Regions from separate parts of the Enterobacter sp. Li2LvB3 genome, predicted to be linked through region 1. Evidence: predicted binding sites of a transcription regulator. Region 1 holds the regulator's gene; each other region holds the start of a gene.
What was found. The regulator LexA, encoded in region 1, represses DNA repair genes until DNA is damaged. The targets are predictions, from matches to a motif close to TNCTGTATGTACATACAGNA.
Positions count from the first base shown of each region.

Region 2: the regulator LexA is predicted to act here: its motif matches at 3,245-3,264, upstream of metR (HTH-type transcriptional regulator MetR).
Region 3: the regulator LexA is predicted to act here: its motif matches at 5,405-5,424, upstream of sbmC (DNA gyrase inhibitor SbmC).

Region 1 is NZ_JBSICG010000019.1:71,387-79,114, reverse strand. Features, by position in the region: gene malM (maltose operon protein MalM) at 1-453, shown strand, start outside; gene ubiC (chorismate lyase) at 632-1,129, shown strand; gene ubiA (4-hydroxybenzoate octaprenyltransferase) at 1,142-2,011, shown strand; gene plsB (glycerol-3-phosphate 1-O-acyltransferase PlsB) at 2,100-4,520, opposite strand; gene ACS603_RS16175 (diacylglycerol kinase) at 4,674-5,042, shown strand; gene lexA (transcriptional repressor LexA) at 5,151-5,759, shown strand; gene dinF (MATE family efflux transporter DinF) at 5,823-7,160, shown strand; gene ACS603_RS16160 (CsbD family protein) at 7,281-7,490, shown strand; gene zur (zinc uptake transcriptional repressor Zur) at 7,560-7,728, opposite strand, start outside.
Region 2 is NZ_JBSICG010000024.1:21,867-29,594, reverse strand. Features, by position in the region: gene pldB (lysophospholipase L2) at 1-564, shown strand, start outside; gene yigL (sugar/pyridoxal phosphate phosphatase YigL) at 590-1,390, shown strand; gene ACS603_RS18330 (carboxylate/amino acid/amine transporter) at 1,473-2,372, shown strand; gene metR (HTH-type transcriptional regulator MetR) at 2,260-3,213, opposite strand; gene metE (5-methyltetrahydropteroyltriglutamate--homocysteine S-methyltransferase) at 3,329-5,590, shown strand; gene ACS603_RS18315 (PRD domain-containing protein) at 5,605-6,441, opposite strand; gene ACS603_RS18310 (glycoside hydrolase family 1 protein) at 6,465-7,728, opposite strand, start outside.
Region 3 is NZ_JBSICG010000001.1:94,976-102,703, forward strand. Features, by position in the region: gene ACS603_RS00410 (LysR substrate-binding domain-containing protein) at 1-791, shown strand, start outside; gene yoeI (membrane protein YoeI) at 1,012-1,074, shown strand; gene ACS603_RS00420 (APC family permease) at 1,064-2,422, shown strand; gene sbcB (exodeoxyribonuclease I) at 2,508-3,944, opposite strand; gene dacD (serine-type D-Ala-D-Ala carboxypeptidase DacD) at 4,142-5,308, shown strand; gene sbmC (DNA gyrase inhibitor SbmC) at 5,440-5,913, shown strand; gene ACS603_RS00440 (FUSC family protein) at 6,006-7,064, shown strand; gene ACS603_RS00445 (DUF496 family protein) at 7,233-7,568, shown strand; gene ACS603_RS00450 (gamma-glutamylcyclotransferase family protein) at 7,619-7,728, opposite strand, start outside.

The DNA.
Region 1 (7,728 bases):
TTGCAGCAGACCACCAAGCTTATCGACCCGGCTAAAGCCTATGCCAAAGGCACAGGTAACTCGGTACCGGATATCCCGGACCCGTTGGCGCGCCACGTAACCGATGGCCTGCTGAAGCTGAAAGTTTCAACAAACAATGCATCCAGCGTCCTGGTTGGCCCACTGTTTGGCTCCTCCGGCACCGGCCCTGTGACCGTGGGTAATACCGCCGCACCTGTTTATGCTGCTCCAGCCGCTGCGGCAGCTGCACCGGTTGCCGCTGCATCTCAGGCTCCGGCAAAACCATCCGAGCCGGTGCTCAACGATACCGAATCTTACTTTAACAACGCCATTAAGCAGGCTGTTAAGAAAGGCGATGTCGATAAAGCACTGAAGCTGCTTGATGAAGCTGAGCGTTTAGGTTCAACCACTGCCCGTTCCACCTTTATCAGCAGTGTAAAAGGCAAGGGGTAACCGTTTCCCCACAGTGCTGATTTGTTAGTTTTAGTGCGCCTGAGTGGGCGCACTTTTTTTTGTGTCGCCCGCGCTGTTGCGCTGTTGTTGCGATAGTGATCGCTAAATAACGTTTGGCCGCCCTCAATCCGTTTTTCTGCGATACAATGCCATTACGTTATGTATCGGAGAGTCTGGCATGTCACACCCTGCGCTAACGCAACTGCGTGCGCTGCGCTATTTCGACCAAATACCTGCGCTTGACCCGGAGCAGCTTGACTGGTTGCTGCTGGAAGATTCCATGACTAAACGTTTTGAGCAACAGGGCAAAACGGTCACCGTGACGCTGATTCAGGAAGGGTTTGTCACCCCTGAGGCGATTGCCAGTGAGTTGCCGCTGCTGCCAAAAGAAGAACGCTACTGGTTACGTGAGATTTTACTTTGTGCAGATGGCGAGCCGTGGCTTGCCGGGCGGACGGTTGTGCCTGAATCCACCTTGTCCGGGCCGGAATTAGCGCTGCAACAACTGGGGAAAACGCCGCTGGGGCGATATCTTTTCACCTCCTCCGAACTTACCCGTGATTTTATTGAGATTGGCCGCGATGCCGATCTGTGGGGGCGCCGTTCCCGCCTTCGCCTGAGCGGTAAACCGTTAATGCTGACGGAGCTTTTTTTACCGGCATCGCCGTTGTACTGAGAGGAAGAAAAAATGGAGTGGAGTCTGAAGCAGAACAAGCTGCTGGCCTATCACCGCTTAATGCGTACTGATAAACCCATCGGCGCGTTGCTGCTGCTGTGGCCTACCCTGTGGGCGCTGTGGGTTGCGACCCCCGGTTTGCCGCCACTGTGGATCCTGGCGGTGTTTGTCGCTGGAGTCTGGCTGATGCGTGCGGCAGGCTGCGTGGTAAACGACTACGCGGACCGTAAATTCGACGGCCACGTGAAACGTACCGCCAACCGCCCGCTACCAAGCGGTCAGGTCACGGAAAAAGAAGCGCGCACGTTGTTTATCGTGCTGGTGGTGCTCTCCTTTTTACTGGTGTTAACCCTCAACACCATGACCATCCTGCTTTCTGTCGCGGCACTGGCGCTGGCCTGGGTGTATCCGTTTATGAAGCGCTATACCCATCTGCCGCAGGTGGTGCTGGGTGCTGCGTTTGGCTGGTCGATTCCGATGGCGTTTGCGGCGGTCAGCGAAACCGTACCGCTCAGCTGTTGGCTGATGTTCCTGGCTAATATCCTGTGGGCCGTGGCGTACGATACCCAGTATGCAATGGTCGACCGCGACGATGACCTGAAAATTGGGATCAAATCGACGGCAATCCTGTTTGGCCGCCAGGACAAGCTGATTATCGGGATTTTGCAGGTAGCGGTGCTGGCGCTGATGGTGGCGATTGGTCGCCTGAACGAGCTGAACTGGGAATTTTACTGGTCAGTGCTGGTTGCCGGGATGCTGTTTGTATATCAGCAAAAGCTGATCGCGAAGCGCGAGCGTGAAGCCTGCTTTAAAGCGTTCCTGAACAATAACTACGTGGGCCTGGTGCTGTTTTTAGGGCTGGCGATGAGTTATTTTTCATAATAAAAAAGCAGCCAGATGGCTGCTTTTTTATTTTCACCCTCTCCCTGTGGGAGAGGGCCGGGGTGAGGGCATCAGGCCGCGATTTACATCATTCGTCCTGCGTCGCGCTCTCAATCGTTAAACGCACATCAGACGTAATCAGATCAGCCAGCATCTGGTAAACCTTCAGCGTCTCTTCTGGCTCGGCATCGCCGGTATCACTGATAAACCCTTCATCACGCAGCGTCAGCACTAAAGAGCTGAATACCGCCTTGTCGAAGAATTCTGGCGCGTTAATGCCGTGCAGTACCGACAGGCGCTGTGCCAGCGTGCGGCTCTCTTTCTCAAGCGTGCCGCGGTTGATGGATGGGTTAGCACTCAACAACCAGAACGTAATGGCATAGCGTTGCAGGGTTTCACGCGCGCCAGCCGCCAGCAGTTGCAGGGTGCGGGAGCGAGATGGGTTGATATGCAGCTCGTCATTATTGACGGTGATAAGCCCCTGACGACGCAGCTCTTCGGTCAATTTATCCAGCTCTGCTGCCAGCTCGGTTTTACTCCAGCGCAGGAACAGCTCGGCTTTCAACATCGGATACAGCGCGTCGACATGACGCAGCAGGTCCTGACGAGAAATACGACGATGCTGGGTAATAATGGCGGCCATCAGCGAAGGCAGCATCAGCATATGCGCGATGTTGTTACGATAGTAAGTCATCAGCACCGCCTGCTCGCGCGGCAGAATGATGATGTCGCCAATCGTATCTTTCTCAACTTCGAACTTATTCATCTGCAAGGCATGATCGATAAGCTCGCTGGCGGTTGCGGCAGGCGCCGTCGAGTCCACTGAGTACGGAACATTCCGCATAATGTCCAGATAGCAATCGAGCTGCTCGGTAAGCTGTTCACGGGTCAGTGAACGCTGACGCGATGCCAGCAGCGCAGTACAGCACAGGTTCATGGCGTTGGCCGCACCTGCGTTGTTAATACGCACCATCAGCTCGGCGGCAATGCCGTTCACCGTTGGCGTCAGCCATGCAGGGCGTATCGCTTCGATAGGGTCGATAGACTCGCGCCATTCCGGGACATGGTGGTTAAGGTAGTTCATCAGCGGCATTGGCTCGCCGAAGTTCACGTAGCCCTGACCCAGATTACGCAGCTTGCTCAGACCGCGCAGCATCTGTGGCAGGCTCTCTTTCTCTTTAGTCGCACCGCGCAGCTCTTTGGCGTACGTTCCCACTTCCATCACGTGCTCGTAACCGATGTATATCGGCACCAGCGTAATTGGGCGGGTACCGCCGCGCAACATGGCCTGGATAGTCATCGACAGCGTGCCGGTTTTCGGATCAAGCAGGCGGCCAGTACGGGAACGCCCACCTTCCACGAAATACTCAACGGAATAACCACGGCTGAACAGCTCGCCCAGATATTCGCGGAATACGGTGGAATAGAGCTTATTACCTTTGAAGGTACGACGAATAAAGAAGGCACCAAGGCGGCGGAAAATCGGCCCTGCTGGCCAGAAGTTCAGGTTAATACCGGCCGCGATGTGCGGTGGCACCAGACCCTGATGATAAAGCACGTAGGAAAGCAGCAGGTAGTCCATGTGGCTGCGGTGGCAGGGCACATAGACAATTTCGTGGCCGTCATGTGCCAGCTGGCGCACGCGCTCGGCGTTGTGGACGTTGATCCCCTGATAGAGGCGGTTCCACGTAAAGCTCAGAATACGATCGGACAGGCGAATCATCTCGTAGGAGAAGTTCGCGGCGATCTCTTCCATCAATGCGATGGCGTTCTGCTGTGCTTTCTCATGCGAAATCTTCTTGCTGCGCGCTTCGTCTTCCACGGCGCGGGCAATGGCTTTAGACGCCAGCAATTTATTGAACAGGTCCTGACGCGCCGGGAGGCGCGGCCCTACGGCTGCAAGACGCTGGCGCGCAAAGTGCATACGTGCCACGCGAGCCAGTTTTTGCGCGATGATTTTATCCGTACCGTGTTCATCTGCCATACGGCGCAGCGACACAGAAGGAGAGAAACGCACGAAGCTATCGCGACCAAGCCAGGACACCGCGAAGAATTTCTGGATACCGTTGAGCATCCGCAGCGGTGGGTTTTCTTCCCCTTTTTCGCGACCTGGGCGACGACCAAACATCACCGATACCGGCACCATCTGCACATCCAAATCAGGATTGCTGCGGTGTAGATCGAGGTAGTCGTGGAACAGCTTGATGGACTCTTCTTTTGGCGTGTAATAGGTAAACACACGCGGCCCGCCGTGAATGAACACGTAGCGCGGCAGCAGAGTACCGTCGATCTCCAGTGGTTCAAGCGGATCGGGTAAATCATGCGCCAGACACTGGGCGCGGAGCGTGAGCAAGTCTGCCTTCGAGTTGTAAGGCAAAACATACATAATAGGGCGAGAGGTATCGAGCCCTAATTCCAGCGCGGGTTCTGCTGGGATAGACTTGCTTTTTACCAGAACGGTTAATGGTAAATTAAGTAATTTGTAGTAAATTCGTGGCCAGCCGGACATAAACGATGTAAAGCCTCTGGTTAATAATGCAATTGCGGCGCAAGGATAACAGAAAGCGCGCAAAATTTCTGTTGTTACCCGTCATACTTCAGGCGGCAGTAAACGCACTGCGTCTATAGTTACTGACGCTATTTCTAATAAAAGGTTCTTTTAATGGCCAATAATACCACTGGGTTAACCCGAATCATCAAAGCTGCCGGCTATTCATGGAAAGGTTTCCGTGCCGCGTGGATCAATGAAGCCGCTTTTCGTCAGGAAGGCGTTGCCGCAATCGTTGCGGTAATCATTGCCTGTTTCCTTGATGTTGATGCCATAACGCGCGTTCTTCTTATTGGTTCTGTGCTTCTGGTGATGATAGTGGAAATTCTCAATAGCGCTATTGAGGCGGTAGTTGATCGTATTGGCTCTGATTTCCATGAGCTCTCTGGTCGTGCAAAAGATATGGGGTCTGCCGCCGTGTTGCTGGCGATTATCACTGCGGTTATCACCTGGGTCACGCTGCTTTGGTCGCATTTCCGATGAGCCTCGAGGAATAATTAAGTCCCTGGTTTTTTGTGCAGTTTTTGGTTCCAAAATCACCTTTGACTGTATATACTCACAGCATAACTGTATATACACCCAGGGGGCGGAATGAAAGCGTTAACGACCAGGCAGCAAGAGGTGTTTGATCTCATCCGGGATCATATCGGCCAGACAGGAATGCCACCTACGCGTGCGGAAATCGCGCAGCGTCTGGGTTTCCGTTCTCCAAATGCTGCCGAGGAACACCTTAAAGCGCTGGCGCGTAAAGGCGTGATTGAGATTGTTTCTGGCGCTTCACGCGGCATCCGTCTGCTGGTAGAAGAAGAGACGGGCATTCCGCTGGTTGGCCGTGTCGCGGCAGGTGAACCTTTGCTCGCACAACAGCATATTGAAGGTCACTATCAGGTCGATCCTGGCATGTTCAAACCGAGTGCAGATTTCCTGCTGCGCGTTAGCGGCATGTCCATGAAAGATATCGGTATTCTCGATGGCGATCTGCTGGCGGTTCATAAGACTCAGGATGTGCGCAACGGCCAGGTGGTGGTGGCGCGTATTGATGACGAAGTTACCGTTAAGCGCCTGAAAAAACAGGGCAATACTGTGCAACTGCTGCCGGAAAACAGCGAATTCTCTCCAATCGTGGTGGATCTTCGCGAACATAACTTCTCCATTGAAGGTCTGGCGGTTGGCGTCATCCGCAACGGAGAATGGCTGTAATCTCCCCCTGACAGGCTACGGAGCCTCCGTAGCCTGATTCATTTCCCACTCCCGGTATTTTTCATGTCACTGCTGACTGCTTCCGATAAGGCATTGTGGCGTCTTGCACTGCCGATGATTTTTTCCAATATCACCGTTCCGCTGTTGGGGCTGGTCGATACGGCGGTTATTGGTCATCTGGATTCACCGGTGTATCTGGGTGGCGTGGCGATTGGCGCAACGGCAACCAGCTTCCTCTTTATGCTGCTGCTTTTTTTACGCATGAGCACCACCGGGTTAACGGCACAGGCGTTTGGCGCAAAAGATCCCCTGCGTCTGGCGCGTGCGCTGGTACAGCCGTTAATTCTGGCGCTGGGTGCGGGTGTACTTATCGTTCTGCTGCGTACACCACTGATTGAGCTGGCATTACACATTGTAGGTGGCAGTGAAGCGGTGCTGGAGCAGGCACGGCTTTTCCTTGATATTCGCTGGCTAAGCGCACCGGCATCTCTGGCGAATCTGGTTCTGCTGGGCTGGTTGCTGGGCGTTCAGTATGCCCGTGCTCCCGTTATCCTGCTGGTTGTCGGGAACGTCCTGAACATAGTGCTCGACCTCTGGCTGGTTATGGGGTTGCACATGAATGTGCAGGGCGCGGCGCTGGCAACGGCTATTGCCGAGTACGGCACGCTGATTATCGGGTTGTGGATGGTCTGGCGTGTTCTGGTTATGCGGGGCATAACACCTGCACTGCTGAAGGCTGCCTGGCGCGGCAATATCCGCAAGCTGCTGGCGCTTAACCGCGACATCATGCTGCGCTCGCTTTTGCTGCAACTGTGCTTTGGCACACTGACGGTCTTTGGCGCGCGGCTTGGCCCGGAAATCGTTGCTGTCAACGCGGTGTTAATGACGCTGCTGACCTTTACCGCCTATGCCCTCGACGGCTTTGCCTACGCGGTAGAAGCCCATTCCGGGCAAGCGTATGGCGCGCGCGAAAGCGGGCAATTACATGATGTCTGGCGTGCTGCATGTCGTCAGGCTGGGCTGGTGGCGCTGGCATTTGCACTCATCTACGCCTGCTTTGGTGAGTATATTGTTGCGCTGCTCACGTCATTACCTGCACTGCGTGAGCTGGCAAGCCACTACATCATCTGGCAGGTGATCTTACCGGTTGTGGGCGTCTGGTGTTATTTACTCGACGGGATGTTCATTGGCGCAACGCGTGGCGCGGAAATGCGTAACAGCATGGCGGTCGCGGCGGGTGGGTTTGGTTTAACGCTGCTCACGGTGCCGTATCTGGGGAATCATGGGTTATGGCTGGCCCTCGCGGTCTTTCTTCTTCTTCGTGGCCTTTCGCTGGCGTTTATCTGGCGTCGTCACTGGAAAAATAATACCTGGCTTTCATCTCGTCACGACATCTCCTGATGGTAAAAGATTCTGAATAAATTCCTGAGTGCCAGATGCTCAACTAAAATTGTTATCACGTCCAGCATGAAATGAAGGTTTTGGGCGGCCCTTTCACTCTTTAACGATGAGGACCTGATGATGAATAAAGACGAAATCAGCGGCAACTGGAAACAGTTCAAAGGTAAAGCGAAAGAGCAATGGGGTAAGCTGACAGATGACGATATGACGGTCATCGAAGGAAAGCGCGATCAGCTTGTCGGTAAAATTCAGGAACGCTATGGCTACGCCAAAGATCAGGCGGAGAAAGAAGTCGGCGACTGGGAAAAGCGTAACGACTATCGCTGGTAGACCGGTAATACCCGCAAGTACAAGGATGTACACCCTGAGGGCGGCCCTGAGCCGCCTTATCTTTTGCCGTTAGCGCGGTTTTTTCTTTACCAGAATGGAGTGGTCATGCTGGCACGCATCCTGATGGCTGCATGATTCGACCTCCACGCACGCAGAGCATAATCCGTGTGCTTCAATCACATTATGGCGCAGGGCGAAGCCCATTTTGGCTGCCAGCGTATGCATAATGTCTTCAACA
Region 2 (7,728 bases), on a different contig from region 1:
ATTGCCACGCTGTTCTTGCAGCGCCATTCGCATCAATGTGATGCCATTGCGCTCAGCGCGCCCATGTTTGGCATCGTGATGCGTTTTCCTGACTGGATGGTACGACATATTCTCGACTGGGCTGAGGGCCATCAGCGTATTCGGGAAGGTTATGCTATCGGAACAGGACGCTGGCGCGCGCTGCCGTATGCCATGAACGTGCTGACCCACAGTCGACAGCGATACCGTCGTAACCTGCGTTTTTATGCCGATGAACCGCGTTTACGCGTTGGCGGCCCCACCTATCACTGGGTGCGGGAAGGCATTCTTGCCGGTGAGCAGGCGCTGGCGGGTGCTGGTGATGACAGCACGCCGACATTACTGCTTCAGGCGGAAGAAGAGCGTGTGGTTGATAACCGTATGCATGACCGCTTTTGTGAACTGCGTGCCGCCGCTGGTCACCCTTGTGAAGGGGGTAAACCGTGGGTCATAAACGGTGCGTACCATGAGATCCTTTTCGAAAAGGACACCATGCGCTCAGTCGCGCTCAACGCCATTGTCGAATTTTTCGACAGGCATAACTGATTTTCTATTGAGGTTAAATTTCCCTATGTACCAGGTTGTTGCATCTGACTTAGATGGCACGCTGCTTTCCCCCGATCACACCTTATCGCCTTTTGCGAAAGAAACCCTGAAGCTCCTGACTGCCCGTGGCGTGAACTTCGTGTTTGCCACCGGTCGCCACCACGTGGACGTGGGGCAGATCCGCGATAACCTGGGCATCAAAGCCTACATGATCACCTCCAACGGTGCGCGCGTACACGACACCGATGGCAACCTGATTTTCACGCATAACCTTGACCGGGATATCGCCACCGATCTGTTCGGCGTGGAGCACAACAACCCGGACATCGTGACCAACGTGTATCGCGATGATGAGTGGTTTATGAACCGCCATCGCCCGGACGAAATGCGTTTCTTCAAAGAGGCCGTGTTCAACTACACCCTGTATGAGCCAGGCCTGCTGGAGCCGGAAGGGATCAGCAAGGTGTTCTTCACCTGTGAAAGCCACGAAGAGCTGCTCCCGCTGGAGCAGGCGATCAACGCCCGCTGGGGTGACCGTGTTAACGTCAGCTTCTCTACGCTGACCTGCCTGGAAGTGATGGCCGGTGGCGTCTCGAAAGGTCACGCGCTGGAAGCGGTGGCACAACGTATGGGCTTTGAACTGAAAGACTGCATCGCCTTCGGCGACGGCATGAACGATGCGGAAATGCTCTCGATGGCGGGTAAAGGCTGCATCATGGAGAACGCGCACCAGCGTCTGAAGGATCTGCACCCGGAACTGGAAGTGATCGGTTCTAATGCCGACAACGCCGTGCCGAATTATCTGCGCAAGCTGTTCCTTGAATAATCTTCATTTGGTTGTTTATTGCTCAGTTGTCAACTAAAGAGTTCGCTACAATGCCTGTCCTTCTTTCAGAGAGACAAGCATTGTGGCGCTACTCATTATCACCACTATTCTGTGGGCCTTCTCCTTTAGCCTGATTGGCGAATACCTTGCGGGTTCGGTGGACAGTTACTTCTCAGTGCTGATGCGCGTGGGGCTGGCGGCGCTGGTATTCCTGCCGTTTCTGCGTACGCGTGGCCAATCGCTGAAAACCATTCTGCTGTACATGCTGGTGGGGGCAATGCAGCTCGGTATCATGTATCTGTTCAGCTTCCGCGCTTACGTTTACCTGTCGGTATCCGAATTCCTGCTGTTTACCGTGTTCACACCGCTCTATATCACGCTGATTTACGATCTGCTGAGTAAGCGTCGCCTGCGTTGGGGCTATGCGCTGAGCGCGCTGCTGGCGGTTGTCGGTGCGGCGATCATTCGCTACGACAAAGTGAGCGACCACTTCTGGACCGGTCTGATGTTTGTGCAGCTGGCCAACATCAGTTTCGCCATTGGCATGGTGGGTTACAAACGCCTGATGGAAACCCGTCCGATGCCGCAGCATAACGCCTTTGCCTGGTTTTATATGGGGGCGGCTATTGTTGCCGTGGCGGCGTGGTTTATGCTCGGCAACCCGCAAAAGCTACCGACCACTTCCGTGCAGTGGGGCGTTCTGGTCTGGCTGGGCGTGGTGGCCTCAGGGCTGGGATACTTCATGTGGAATTACGGCGCTACGCAGGTAGACGCCGGTACGCTGGGGATCATGAACAACGTGCATGTGCCTGCGGGTTTGCTGGTCAACCTGGCTATCTGGCAGGAGCAACCGCACTGGCCGAGCTTTATTATTGGGGGAACGGTGATCCTGGCTTCGCTGTGGGTACATCGCCGTTGGGTCGCTCCGCGCTCCGCACAAACGGAAGATGGTCGCACGCGTGGTTCCGCGCTGAACGAATAAACGCTTCTGTAATCGGTTGACGTTGCTCGCCATCGCGCACGGCAGCGTACAGCCGGCTCCACAGTCCTTCACCCAGGGTTTTGGTCACCACCAGGCCCTGGCGTTCAAAACTCTCCACTACCCAGTGCGGCAGTGCCGCAAGACCCATTCTGGCGGCAACCATCTGAATTAACAGCAAGGTGTTATCCACGCTTTTCAGCTGCGGGTTAATGCCTGCAGGTTGCAGGAAGTGACGCCAGATATCCAGGCGACTGCGTTGTACCGGGTAAATCAGCAGCGTTTCCGTGGCCAGATCTTCCGGCGTGATGCGTGTTTTAGCGGCCAGCGGATGATCCGGTGCCAGCACCAGGCGCACTTCATAATCAAACATTGGCGAGTAGTGCAGGCCGCTGCGCGGAAGGATGTCTGAGGTCATGACCAGATCCAGCTCGCCCTGCTGGAGCGAGGGCTGTGGGTCAAATGTCACGCCGGATTTAAAGTCCATCTCCACCTGCGGCCACTTCTGGCGGAAGTTCTCAAGCGCGGGGGTCAGCCACTGTATACAGCTATGACACTCAATGGCGATGCGCAATTTTGTCTGCTGCGGTTCGTTGCAGGACTGCAACGCGCTGGCAATTTGCGGCAGCACCTGATTTGCCAGTTGCAGCAAAATCTCACCCTGCGGGGTAAAGCGCAGCGGCTGACTCTTACGCACAAAAAGACGGAAACCGAGGCGTTGTTCCAGATCGCTGAACTGGTGTGAAAGGGCAGACTGGGTCTGGTGCAGCGTGGCCGCAGCCGCTGCGAGAGAACCGCAGTTCCGCAACGCTTGTAGCGTTTTCAGGTGTTTTATCTCGATCATGAAAGTCCTTCACTTCGGCATGAACATTTTGCGCTTGAGGAATATACAGTACCTGCCAATTATAGAAGTGTAAACATCTGGACGTCTAAATAACGAATTTCATAAGGGGTACACCATGACAATCCGCAATCACACACTCGGTTTCCCTCGCGTTGGTCTGCGTCGCGAACTGAAAAAAGCGCAAGAAAGCTACTGGGCAGGAAACTCCACCCGTGAAGAGCTGCTGGCCGTGGGCCGCGAGCTGCGCGCCCGTCACTGGGATCAGCAAAAACAGGCGGGCATTGACCTGCTGCCGGTGGGCGATTTCGCCTGGTACGACCATGTTCTGACTACCAGCCTGCTGCTTGGCAACGTGCCGGCTCGTCATCAGAACAACGATGGATCGGTCGATCTCGACACCCTGTTCCGTATCGGCCGTGGCCGTGCGCCGAGCGGTGAGCCCGCTGCAGCAGCAGAAATGACCAAGTGGTTCAACACGAACTACCACTACATGGTGCCGGAATTTGTCAAAGGCCAGCAGTTCAAACTGACCTGGACGCAGCTGCTGGATGAAGTGGACGAAGCGCTGGCGCTGGGCCACAAGGTGAAGCCTGTGCTGCTTGGCCCGGTCACCTACCTGTGGTTGGGTAAAGTGAAGGGCGAGCAGTTTGACCGCCTGAGCCTGCTGAACGATATCCTGCCGGTATACCAGCAGGTGCTGGCGGAGCTGGCAAAACGCGGTATCGAGTGGGTGCAAATCGACGAACCTGCGCTGGTACTGGAGCTGCCGCCGGAGTGGCTGAACGCCTTTAAACCCGCGTATGACGCGCTCACAGGCCAGGTGAAGCTGCTGCTGACCACCTATTTTGAAGGGGTCACCCCGAATCTCGATACCATTACCGCGCTGCCGGTACAGGGCCTGCACGTTGACCTGGTCCACGGTAAAGATGATGTGGCGGAGCTGCACAAACGTCTGCCTGCTGACTGGCTGCTTTCTGCTGGTCTGGTGAATGGCCGTAACGTCTGGCGTGCTGATTTGACAGAAAAGTATGCCCAGATTAGTGCGATTGTCGGTAAACGTGATCTGTGGGTGGCCTCTTCCTGTTCGCTGCTGCACAGCCCAATTGACCTGAGTGTTGAAACGCGTCTGGATGCCGAAGTGAAGAGCTGGTTTGCGTTCGCCCTGCAAAAATGTGAAGAGCTGGCGCTGCTGCGTGATGCGCTGAACAGCGGTGACACGGCCGCCATTACCGAATGGAGTGCTCCAATTCAGGCGCGTCGCCACTCGACTCGCGTACATAACGCGGCTGTGGAAAAACGTCTGGCCGCCATCACCGCCCAGGACAGCCAGCGCCAGAGCGCTTATGAAGTGCGTGCCGAAGCCCAGCGCGCCCGTTTTAACCTGCCAGCCTGGCCGACAACCACCATCGGTTCATTCCCGCAGACCACTGAAATTCGCGGCCTGCGTCTGGACTTCAAAAAGGGCAACCTGGATGCGAACAACTACCGCACCGGCATTGCCGAACACATCAAACAGGCGATTGTGGAGCAAGAGCGTTTAGGACTGGACGTGCTGGTCCACGGTGAAGCCGAGCGCAACGACATGGTGGAATATTTTGGTGAACACCTGGACGGTTTCGTCTTTACCCAGAACGGCTGGGTGCAGAGCTACGGCTCCCGCTGCGTGAAGCCGCCGGTGGTGATCGGCGATGTCAGCCGCCCGGAAGCAATCACCGTTGAGTGGGCGAAGTACGCCCAGTCCCTGACCGACAAACCTGTCAAAGGTATGTTGACCGGCCCGGTGACGATTCTCTGCTGGTCTTTCCCGCGTGAAGACGTGACACGCGAAACTATCGCCAGGCAGATTGCGCTGGCGCTGCGTGATGAAGTGGCGGACCTGGAAGCGGCGGGGATTGGTATTATCCAGATTGACGAACCGGCTCTGCGTGAAGGTTTACCGCTACGTCGCAGCGACTGGGATGCTTATCTGGCGTGGGGCGTTGAGGCGTTTCGCATTAACGCTGCCGTCGCAAAGGACGACACCCAGATCCACACACATATGTGTTACTGCGAATTTAACGACATCATGGATTCCATCGCTGCGCTGGACGCCGATGTGATCACCATTGAGACGTCACGTTCAGACATGGAGCTGCTGGAGTCCTTCGAAGAGTTCGAATACCCGAACGAAATCGGACCGGGCGTTTACGATATTCACTCCCCTAACGTACCGAGCGTGGAATGGATTGAGGCGCTGTTGCAGAAAGCGGCACAGCGTATTCCGGCAGAGCGTCTGTGGGTAAATCCGGACTGCGGCCTCAAAACCCGCGGCTGGCCAGAAACCCGCGCCGCGCTGGCGAATATGGTGAAGGCTGCGCAGAATCTGCGTCAGGGTTAACCCCGGCGCTCGTTTTACGCCTGCCCATCCATCAGGCGGCTAATATGAATGCTTAACCATGTCAGCTCATCTTTCGGTAAGGTGAGCTGATATTTATCCTGCACATAGTCGCGGATCACCCACGCTACGGTCATCGCATCCGGGCGATGGCGCATCAGTTCCTGATAAAAATCCTCGGTTTCACTCAACGCAATCTTCCCCGCCAGAACCCGCTCGGCAAAGTAACGCAGATGAGTAATAAAGCGCATATAGTTCACCGATTGCGTATCAATCGCCTGACCGAGTTTATAGCGCACGATTTCGGCGATACGGTTCACCAGCTCAACCTGCTGGTGGGCGCTGCTGTCGTCATCCTGACCGCTGGCGTTGATCAGATGAAAAGCGATATTGACTGCTTCGTCTTCCGGTAACTCAACGTCAAACTTATCGTTCACCTGCGCACGTGCCAGCAACCCTACGCCATACTCCTGCGGGTAGTAGCGCTTCACTTCCCAGCTGAGCTTATTGTGGATGAGGTGCCCGCTGCGGCAGCGTTCCACAGCAAAGTGCAGATGTTCTGCGAGTGTGAAGAGCAGCACCGAATTGAGCCTGTCCCCGCACTGACTGCGTGCAAGGGTAAGAATGTCGTGACTGATATCGAAGAATGCCGCAGGAATGGTGTCCGTCAACGATAAAAAATGGCGGGATTTGAGGTCGCTCAGCGGCAGGAAAACTTTCTCTACCTGCGCGAGATCGATGCTGGTGCCGGGTTTTGCGCCAAAGCCGATCCCCTTGCCGAACAGGATCATCTCCCGCTGGTCGTTGTCGACCAGCAGCATACTGTTATTAAGCGATTTTTTTATCGTTATCACGGTTATTCCTGCGGCCGGGCCGGTTAGCTCATGTCAGCGCCATTGCTGGCAATCACTTTTTTGTACCACCAGAAAGAGTCTTTCTTCAGGCGTTTTAACGTGCCGTTGCCTTCATCGTCCTGGTCGACATAGATAAATCCATAGCGCTTGGACATCTGCGACGTGCCCGCGCTGATAATGTCGATACATCCCCAGGTGGTGAATCCCATCACATCCACCCCTTCATTAATAGCGGCCAAAGTTTGCTCGAAGTGGGCGCGGAAATAGTCGATGCGATAGCTGTCGTGGATCTCGCCGTTTTCGACCACATCTTTCGCCCCGAGGCCGTTCTCAACGATAAATAGCGGCTTCTGGTAGCGGTCGTACAGTTCAAGCAGGGAGATCTTTAGCCCGACCGGGTCAATCTGCCAGCCCCATTCAGAGGCAGGCAGGTACGGGTTTTTCACCCCAAGAACCGTGTTACCGGGGATACGCTCGATGTCCGGCTGTGTCGATTCGGTCATCGACATGTAGTAGCTAAAAGAGACGAAATCGACGGTATTTTCTTTCAAAATACGCTGATCGTCGGCCTGCATCTCAATTTGAATGTCCCGACGCGCCAGATCGCGCAGGATCAGCGGCGGATATTCACCAAACACCTGTACATCCGCGTAGAAGTAGTTCTCGAGATTTTTCTTCAGCGTCGCTTCCACATCTTCCGGGCGGCAGCTGTGCGGGTAGGTGGTGAGTTTGGTGAGCATACACCCGACCTGGCTGCCCGGAATTTTAGCGTGGCAGTCGCGCGTGACCAGCGCAGAGGCAACAAACTGGTGATGCAGCCCCTGGTAGATATCCTGTTTCGCTTTGCCCGGCAGACTTTTCTCTTCGCGGATACCTGCCGTGGTAAACGGGTGGCGATGGATACTGTCTATCTCATTAAACGTCAGCCAGTAGCGCACCAGATCTTTGTAGCGGTCGAAACAGACATTACTGAAACGCACGAAGGCATCCACCACATTGCGGTGTACCCAGCCGTTGTATTTTTCGCTCAGCGCCAGCGGCATTTCGTAGTGAGAAAGCGTGACCAGCGGCTCAATGTTATGGCGGCGAAGCTCGCGGAACATCTCCTCGTAAAATTTCAGGCCTGCCTCGTTTGGTGCAGCATCTTCGCCGGTCGGGAAAATACGCGACCAGGCAATCGACACGCGCAACACGGTGTAGCCCATCCCGGCAAACAGTGCGATGTCATCTTTATAGTGATGATAAAAATCAATGCCGCGGCGTTTCGGGTACAGCGCGTCATTTTTA
Region 3 (7,728 bases), on a different contig from region 1:
TCCAGCTTCTTGATCGCTCCGGGCATCGTGCGCGTTTTACCCGTACCGGCCAGATGCTGCTGGAAAAGGGTCGTGAAGTCCTGCACACGGTACGTGAACTGGAAAAACAAGCCATTAAGCTTCACCAGGGCTGGGAAAATGAGCTGGTGATAGGCGTCGATGATACCTTTCCTTTTTCTCTTCTGACGCCGCTTATCGAAGCGTTTTATCAGCGCCACAGCGTGACACGGTTAATCTTTATTAATGGCGTACTGGGTGGCTCCTGGGATGCGTTAACGCAGGGGAGAGCGGATATCATTGTTGGTGCATTGCATGAACCGCCTCAACTGAGCGATTTCGGTTTTGCGCGGCTGGGTATTCTGGAACAAGTATTTGCCGTTGCGCCACATCACCCGTTAGCGCAAGAGCCTGAGCCGATTAATCGTCGTACTCTCAGAGGATTTAGGGCTATTGTGGTGGGAGACAGCTCGCACCCTGAATATATGACACCCTCGCAGCAGCTAGATTGCCAGGAAGCGATTACGGTATTCGATTTTAAAACCAAGCTTGAGCTGCAAATAAGCGGGCTCGGATGCGGTTACCTTCCGCGTTATTTGGCGCAACGATATATTGAAAGCGGCGCGCTGGTTGAGAAGCAGGTCGTCGCACAAAGTAATAATGAATCTGTGTGGGTTGGCTGGAATGAACAAACAGCCGGGCTTGCAAGCGCCTGGTGGCGAGCCGAAATTTTAGCAAATAGTGCTATCGCTGCGGTTTACACTCCGCCTGATGTTGATAAATCAACCGGTTAGTGAAAAGAAATTATTGTTGTGCTTCTCAATCTATTGCCTTTTGTGTCAGGAATAGGGCAAAATGCCGCCGCTGCAAACAAATGAATAATCGACGATATAAAAGGCGTCGGTTATTTTTTTTTGCATGTATGAAACGAAACTAAAAACCAAGAGGCCGGGCTTCGTACCGGATAGATATTTACTAAAATCCGACAGTTGTTGTCGCTGAGGAATACAGAAAATGGGGCAATTTTTCGCTTACGTGGCGGTTATCACCGTAAAGGAGATTAACCATGTCGCTTAACGCAACTCCAAAAACCTCTCGCGTGGAATTACGTAAGACACTTACGTTGATTCCGGTTGTTATGATGGGCCTTGCCTATATGCAACCAATGACGCTGTTCGATACATTCGGTATCGTATCAGGCCTTACTGACGGTCACGTTGCAACGGCGTACGCCTTTGCGCTGGTCGCCATTCTCTTTACAGCGCTGAGCTACGGTAAACTGGTTCGTCGTTTCCCGTCCGCTGGCTCTGCCTACACCTATGCTCAGAAATCCATTAGCCCGGCGGTTGGCTTTATGGTGGGCTGGTCATCCCTGCTGGACTATTTGTTCATGCCGATGATCAACATTCTGCTGGCAAAAATTTACTTTGAAGCGCTGGTGCCTTCCGTACCATCGTGGATCTTCGTTGTTGCGCTGGTGGCCTTTATGACCATCTCTAACCTGCGCAGCATCAAGACCGTGGCGAACTTCAACACCCTGATTGTTATCCTGCAAATGGGTATTGTTTCTGTCATTGTTGGCCTGATCATCTACGGTGTGTCCCACGGTGAAGGCGCAGGTACGCTGGCGAGCACGCGTCCGTTCTGGTCTGAAGGTGCGCACGTTGTGCCGATGATTACTGGTGCGACTATCCTGTGCTTCTCGTTCCTGGGCTTCGACGGTATCTCTTCTCTGTCTGAAGAGACGAAAGATGCCGAGCGTGTGATCCCTCGCGCCATCTTCCTGACTGCGCTGATTGGCGGCATCATCTTCATTGGTGCTTCTTACTTCCTGCAACTGTACTTCCCGGATATCTCTCGCTTTAAAGATCCGGATGCGTCACAGCCTGAAATCATGCTGTATGTTGCAGGCAAGACTTTCCAGTGGGGCGTGCTGATCTTCTCAAGCGTAACCGTTCTGGCATCCGGTATGGCGGCGCACGCAGGTGTTTCTCGTCTGATGTACGTGATGGGTCGTGACGGTGTGTTCCCAACCCGTTTCTTCGGCTACGTTCATCCGAAATGGCGTACTCCGGCGTGGAACGTGCTGCTTGTTGGTGCCATCGCTCTGCTGGCCATCAACTTTGACCTGGTAACCGCAACGGCGCTGATTAACTTCGGTGCGCTGGTGGCATTTACCTTCGTGAACCTCTCCGTGATCTCTCAGTTCTGGATCCGTGAGAAGCGTAACAAAACGCTGAAAGACCACTTCAACTACCTGTTCCTGCCGGTATGTGGTGCGCTGACCGTTGGCGCGCTGTGGATTAACCTGGAAGAAAGTTCAATGGTTCTGGGTCTGATCTGGGGCGGTATTGGTCTGATTTATCTGGCTTGCGTAACCAAGAGTTTCCGCAACCCGGTTCCTCAGTACGAAGACGTTGCATAACGACTTGCCAGCAAATCCTTAGGCCCGCGCCAGCGGGCAAAAAAAAAGCCGGAGACATCGCCTCCGGCTTTTTTATACCCGTAACTCAGACTATCTCTTGTGCGTACTGGAACAGGGCTTTTAATAGCGCCTGCTTTTCGGCATCGCCTTCGTACTGGTTATATAACGACTCAAGCTCCTGGGCGTATTGCTGAAGGTACTCTGGTGTAAAGACGTTACGGCGATGCTGGAGCCAGCGTTCTTGCTCCACCTCATCCAGCGTACCGGGATAGTTACGTGCCCGGTAATTAAACATCAGCTTCTCAATGCGCTTGTCAGCGAAGGTGATATCCAGTGCCGGTAAGTTACGCGGTTCGGTATTCAGGACGATATTCATGGCGGTGCGGTCGGCATCACTGAAAAAGCCGTTATACAGTTGCGCATCGACATTATCAGATGCCACAAACGGCTCTGCTTCAGCAAAAATGGCGACGACTTTTTCACGCACCTCTGGGTTTTCACGCAACACTTTGAGGTTATCCAGGCAGTGCTGGCGATTGATTCCGAGGCGCTCAGCATCTTCCGGGCGCAGCGTGTTGGCCTGCGCCAGTACCGGACATTTGTTGATATGCACCAGTTTGACCGGAACCGCGGGCAGGTCGCCCAGTTCATTTTTTGGGGTATACAGTCGCTCGCGCAGTGTATCGCTGTCGAGCTCCAGTAGTGGCGAAATGTCACCGGCCAGATCGACCATAATCACGGCATTGCGATTGTCAGGGTGCCAGGCCAGAGGGGCAATCCAGCTGGTATTCCCGCGCCAGGCACCAAACATCCCGGAAATATGTACCAGCGGTTTCATCTGCGGGACATCAATCAGCGTGGTGAGCTTGTGCTTGCTGCGATGGCTTAACAGATACTCAAACAGGCGCGGCTGTGCGGCCTTCACCAGTTTTGCCATGGCGATAGTGGCGTAAACATCCGCCATCGCATCGTGGGCATTGCTGTGTTCAATGCCATTGGCGCGGGTGAGGTGTTCCAGTCTGAAACTCGGCAAGCCATCGTCGTTTTCCGGCCAGTTGATACCCTCCGGGCGCAGCGCATAGCAGGCGCGCATGATGTCGAGCAAATCCCAGCGTGAATTACGGTTCTGCCAGCTCCAGGCGTACGGATCGTAAAAATTACGGTAGAAGATGTTGCGCGTCACTTCATCATCAAAGCGGATGTTGTTGTAACCCACCACACAGGTATTCGGGACGGTAAACAGAGCGTGGATACGGCGAGCGAAGTCAGCCTCGTTAACCCCTTTATCTCGAGCTTCCTGCGGCGTAATGCCGGTCACCATGACAGCACCTGGCTGCGGCAGGTAGTCATCAGCGGGCTTGCAGTAAAAGACTTCCGGCTCGCCAATGATATTGAAATCTTCATCGGTACGGATGGCGGCAAACTGGGATGGCCTGTCCAGCGCCGGGTGGGTACCAAAGGTTTCGTAATCGTGGAATAAAAATGTTGGGCGCGCGGCAGAGTCAGACACCAGTAATACCATCCTGTTAAAAATTGACGTCACTATGGTAAACGATCGTGATGTACAGACCGAATAAAAAGCGCCCTCTGGCGTGAAATTTGCGAGATGGCTTCAGGTAAAACATGTTGTCTGTCACATTTTTTTGCAATTAAGGCAGGTAACGACATCAGAAGTCCCGTAAAAAGGTCAACGATTTTTAATGACCTGAGGATATACCGTTGAAACGCCGTCTGTTTATTGCTGTTTCTTTACTTGCTTCGAGTATCTCATCTGCGCTGGCTGCCGAACCGCTTGATTTTTCACCGCAGCCACCCGCTATCCAGGCAGGATCCTGGGTACTGATGGATTACACCACTGGTCAAATTTTAACGGCGGGCAACGAACACCAGCAACGCAATCCGGCGAGCCTGACAAAGCTGATGACGGGATATGTTGTCGATCGCGCAATTGATAGTCACCGCATCACCCCGGACGATATCGTCACCGTGGGCCGCGATGCGTGGGCGAAAGGGAACCCGGTGTTTGATGGTTCATCCCTGATGTTCCTGAAACCTGGCGATCGGGTGTCCGTCCGTGACCTGAGCAGAGGCCTGATTGTCGATTCCGGTAACGACGCCTGTGTGGCACTGGCAGACCATGTGGCGGGCGGCCAGCCGCAGTTCGTCAACATGATGAATGACTATGTGCAAAAGCTGAATCTGCGCGATACGCACTTCGAAACGGTTCATGGCCTGGATGCGTCGGGGCAGCACAGCTCCGCCTATGACCTGGCAGTTCTGTCCCGGGCAATCATTCACGGCGAGCCTGATTTTTACCATATGTATAGCGAAAAGAGCCTGACCTGGAATGGGATCACCCAGCAGAACCGTAACGGCCTGCTGTGGGATAAAACCATGAACGTGGACGGGCTGAAAACAGGACATACATCCGGGGCAGGCTTTAACCTGATTGCCTCTGCCGTAGACGGTCAGCGCCGCTTAATTGCGGTGGTGATGGGGGCTGATAGTCCGAAAGGCCGTGAAGATCAGGCACGTAAGTTGCTGCACTGGGGGCAACAGAATTTCGATACGGTGCAGATCCTGCATAAGGGTAAAAAAGTGGGCACAGAGCGTATCTGGTACGGTGATAGAGAGCAGGTAACGCTCGGCACGGATCAGGATTTCTGGCTGGCACTGCCAAAAGCGGAAGTACCAAACATCAAAGCGAAATATGTGCTGGATAAAAAAGAGCTGGAAGCGCCGATAGCTGCGCATCAGCGAGTAGGGGAAATTCAGCTCTACGACCGGGATAAGGTTGTGGCGCACTGGCCGCTGGTAACGCTGGAACGCGTTGATAAAGGTGGCTTATTCTCGCGTCTCGGCGACTATCTGCACCACAAAATCTAACCGCGTAAGTTTACCGCTTTCAGCAGACTGGCAGGGATGCGAGTCTGCTCACATAATAAACACTCCTCATTTGTTGTTCATAGAAAATCTGATTTATAGTGTATAAATATACAGTAATAAACGGAGGCAGCATGGACTACAGCATCAGGCAGCAACAGAAACGTAAAATCGCAGGCTTTCACCTGGTCGGGCCGTGGGAAAAAACGGTCAAACAGGGCTTTGAACAACTGGTCATGTGGGTTGACGGGCGTCAGATTCAGCCGCTGGAATGGGTTGCTGTTTACTACGATAACCCGGATGTAGTACCGGCAGAAAAACTGCGCTGTGACACGGCGGTAACGGTGCCGGAAGATTTTGTCATTCCCGAGAACAGTGAAGGGGTGATGATGACCGAAATTGCTGCTGGCGACTACGCTGTCGCCACTGCCAGGGTCGAGAATTTTGATTTTGCGACGCCCTGGTATCAATTCTTCAACTCTCTTTTGCAGGACCACCACTATCAGTGTGCCCCTAAACCCTGTTTTGAACGCTACCTGAACGATGGCAATGCAGACGGCTACTGGGACATTGAAATGTACGTCGCCGTTGAGCACAAAGCGGGTTAATCCTGGTAAAAGCAGGGTTTTTCAGCCGGGTGTGATCCGCCCGGCTGAAAACACAGTACAATTGTGGTTTGCCGAGCTGCTGGAGAGCGGGTGTGCGTCCCGACAAATCATTAACGCCGTTTGAAATTCGGTTGTACCAACACTATCGCGTTGTGCATGGCTGCCGCATAGCGCTGGCCTTTGTACTGACTTTTGTACTGGTACGCTTGCTGAATGTCCCGGAAGGAACGTGGCCGCTGATCACGCTGGTGGTCATCATGGGACCAATCTCGTTCTGGGGAAATGTCGTCCCACGGGCTTTTGAGCGTATCGGTGGCACTGTTTTAGGCTCTGCACTGGGGCTCATTGCCCTGAAACTGGAACTCATCTCGTTTCCGGTCATGCTGGCGTGGTGCGCCGGCGCTATGTTCCTTTGCGGCTGGCTGGCGCTTGGGAAAAAACCGTATCAGGCACTGCTAATTGGTATCACGCTTGCGGTAGTGGTGGGTGCGCCTGCAGGTGATATGACAACCGCTCTCTGGCGAAGCGGGGATGTTATTCTCGGCTCACTGCTGGCGATGCTGTTCACCGGGATTTGGCCACAGCGTGCTTTCCTTCACTGGCGTATCCAGATGGCAAACTACGTGATGGCTTTTAACCGGGTGTATCAGACCGGTTTTTCCCCTAACCTGGTTGAGCGCCCGCGCCTTGAAAAGCATCTGCAAAAAATCCTCAATGAGGTGGTAAAGATGCGGGGGCTGATTAACCCGGCCAGCAAAGAAACCCACATCCAGAAATCCGTATTCGAAGCGATTCAGACGGTCAGTCGTAATCTTGTCTGTATGCTTGAATTGCAAATCAACGCACACTGGGCTTCTCGCCCCAGCCATCTGCTGATGCTTAACGCACACACGTTGAAAGAGACGCAGCAGATGACGCAACAGACGCTGTTAACCATTGCTCACGCGCTCTATGAAGGGAATCCGCAGCCTATTCTGGCAAACAGCGAACGTCTGAATGAAATTGTTGCCGAGCTGAAGCAACTTATTCACGAACGCCAGAGCGACAATGTGGCTGAAACACCGATCCACGGCTACGTCTGGCTGAGCATGGAGCTGGCGCGCCAGCTTGAACTTTTGTCGCATCTGATCTGCCGGGCGCTGCGCAAATAAAAAGCAGCTATCGCCTTATGTGACGCCTGCTGCTTCGATTCAGCAGCAATTGGGGTTATGATAGCGTTAAACGATATACTCATTGTCATTCGCGACCGCTGTCAGTAAGGTTACTGTTACAACGGTTGCTTTAACGAATCCGAATCTCACATTATCAGGGGTGTAAAAATGGAAACTACCAAGCCTTCGTTCCAGGATGTTCTGGAATTCGTCCGCCTGTTCCGCCGCAAAAACAAATTACAGCGTGAAATCCAGGACGTTGAGAAGAAGATCCGTGACAACCAGAAACGTGTTCTGCTGCTGGATAACCTGAGCGATTACATCAAGCCAGGTATGAGCGTTGAAGCTATTCAGGGCATTATCGCCAGCATGAAGAGCGACTATGAAGACCGTGTTGATGACTACATCATCAAAAATGCTGAGCTGTCCAAAGAACGTCGCGACATCTCCAAAAAGCTGAAAGTGATGGGCGAAATCAAAAACGGTGAAGCAAAAAGCGAGTAATCATTGCTGAACGTGAAAAAGGCTCTCTGGTGACAGAGAGCCTTTTTGTTTTAACTCGCGGCGCGCGGCTGTAATTGATAAATCCACGCCGTAACGTGCTGGCCTTCAAGCGTGGTAACACTGACTTCTACCCGGTCGTAACCCTCTTCAAATTCGTCCA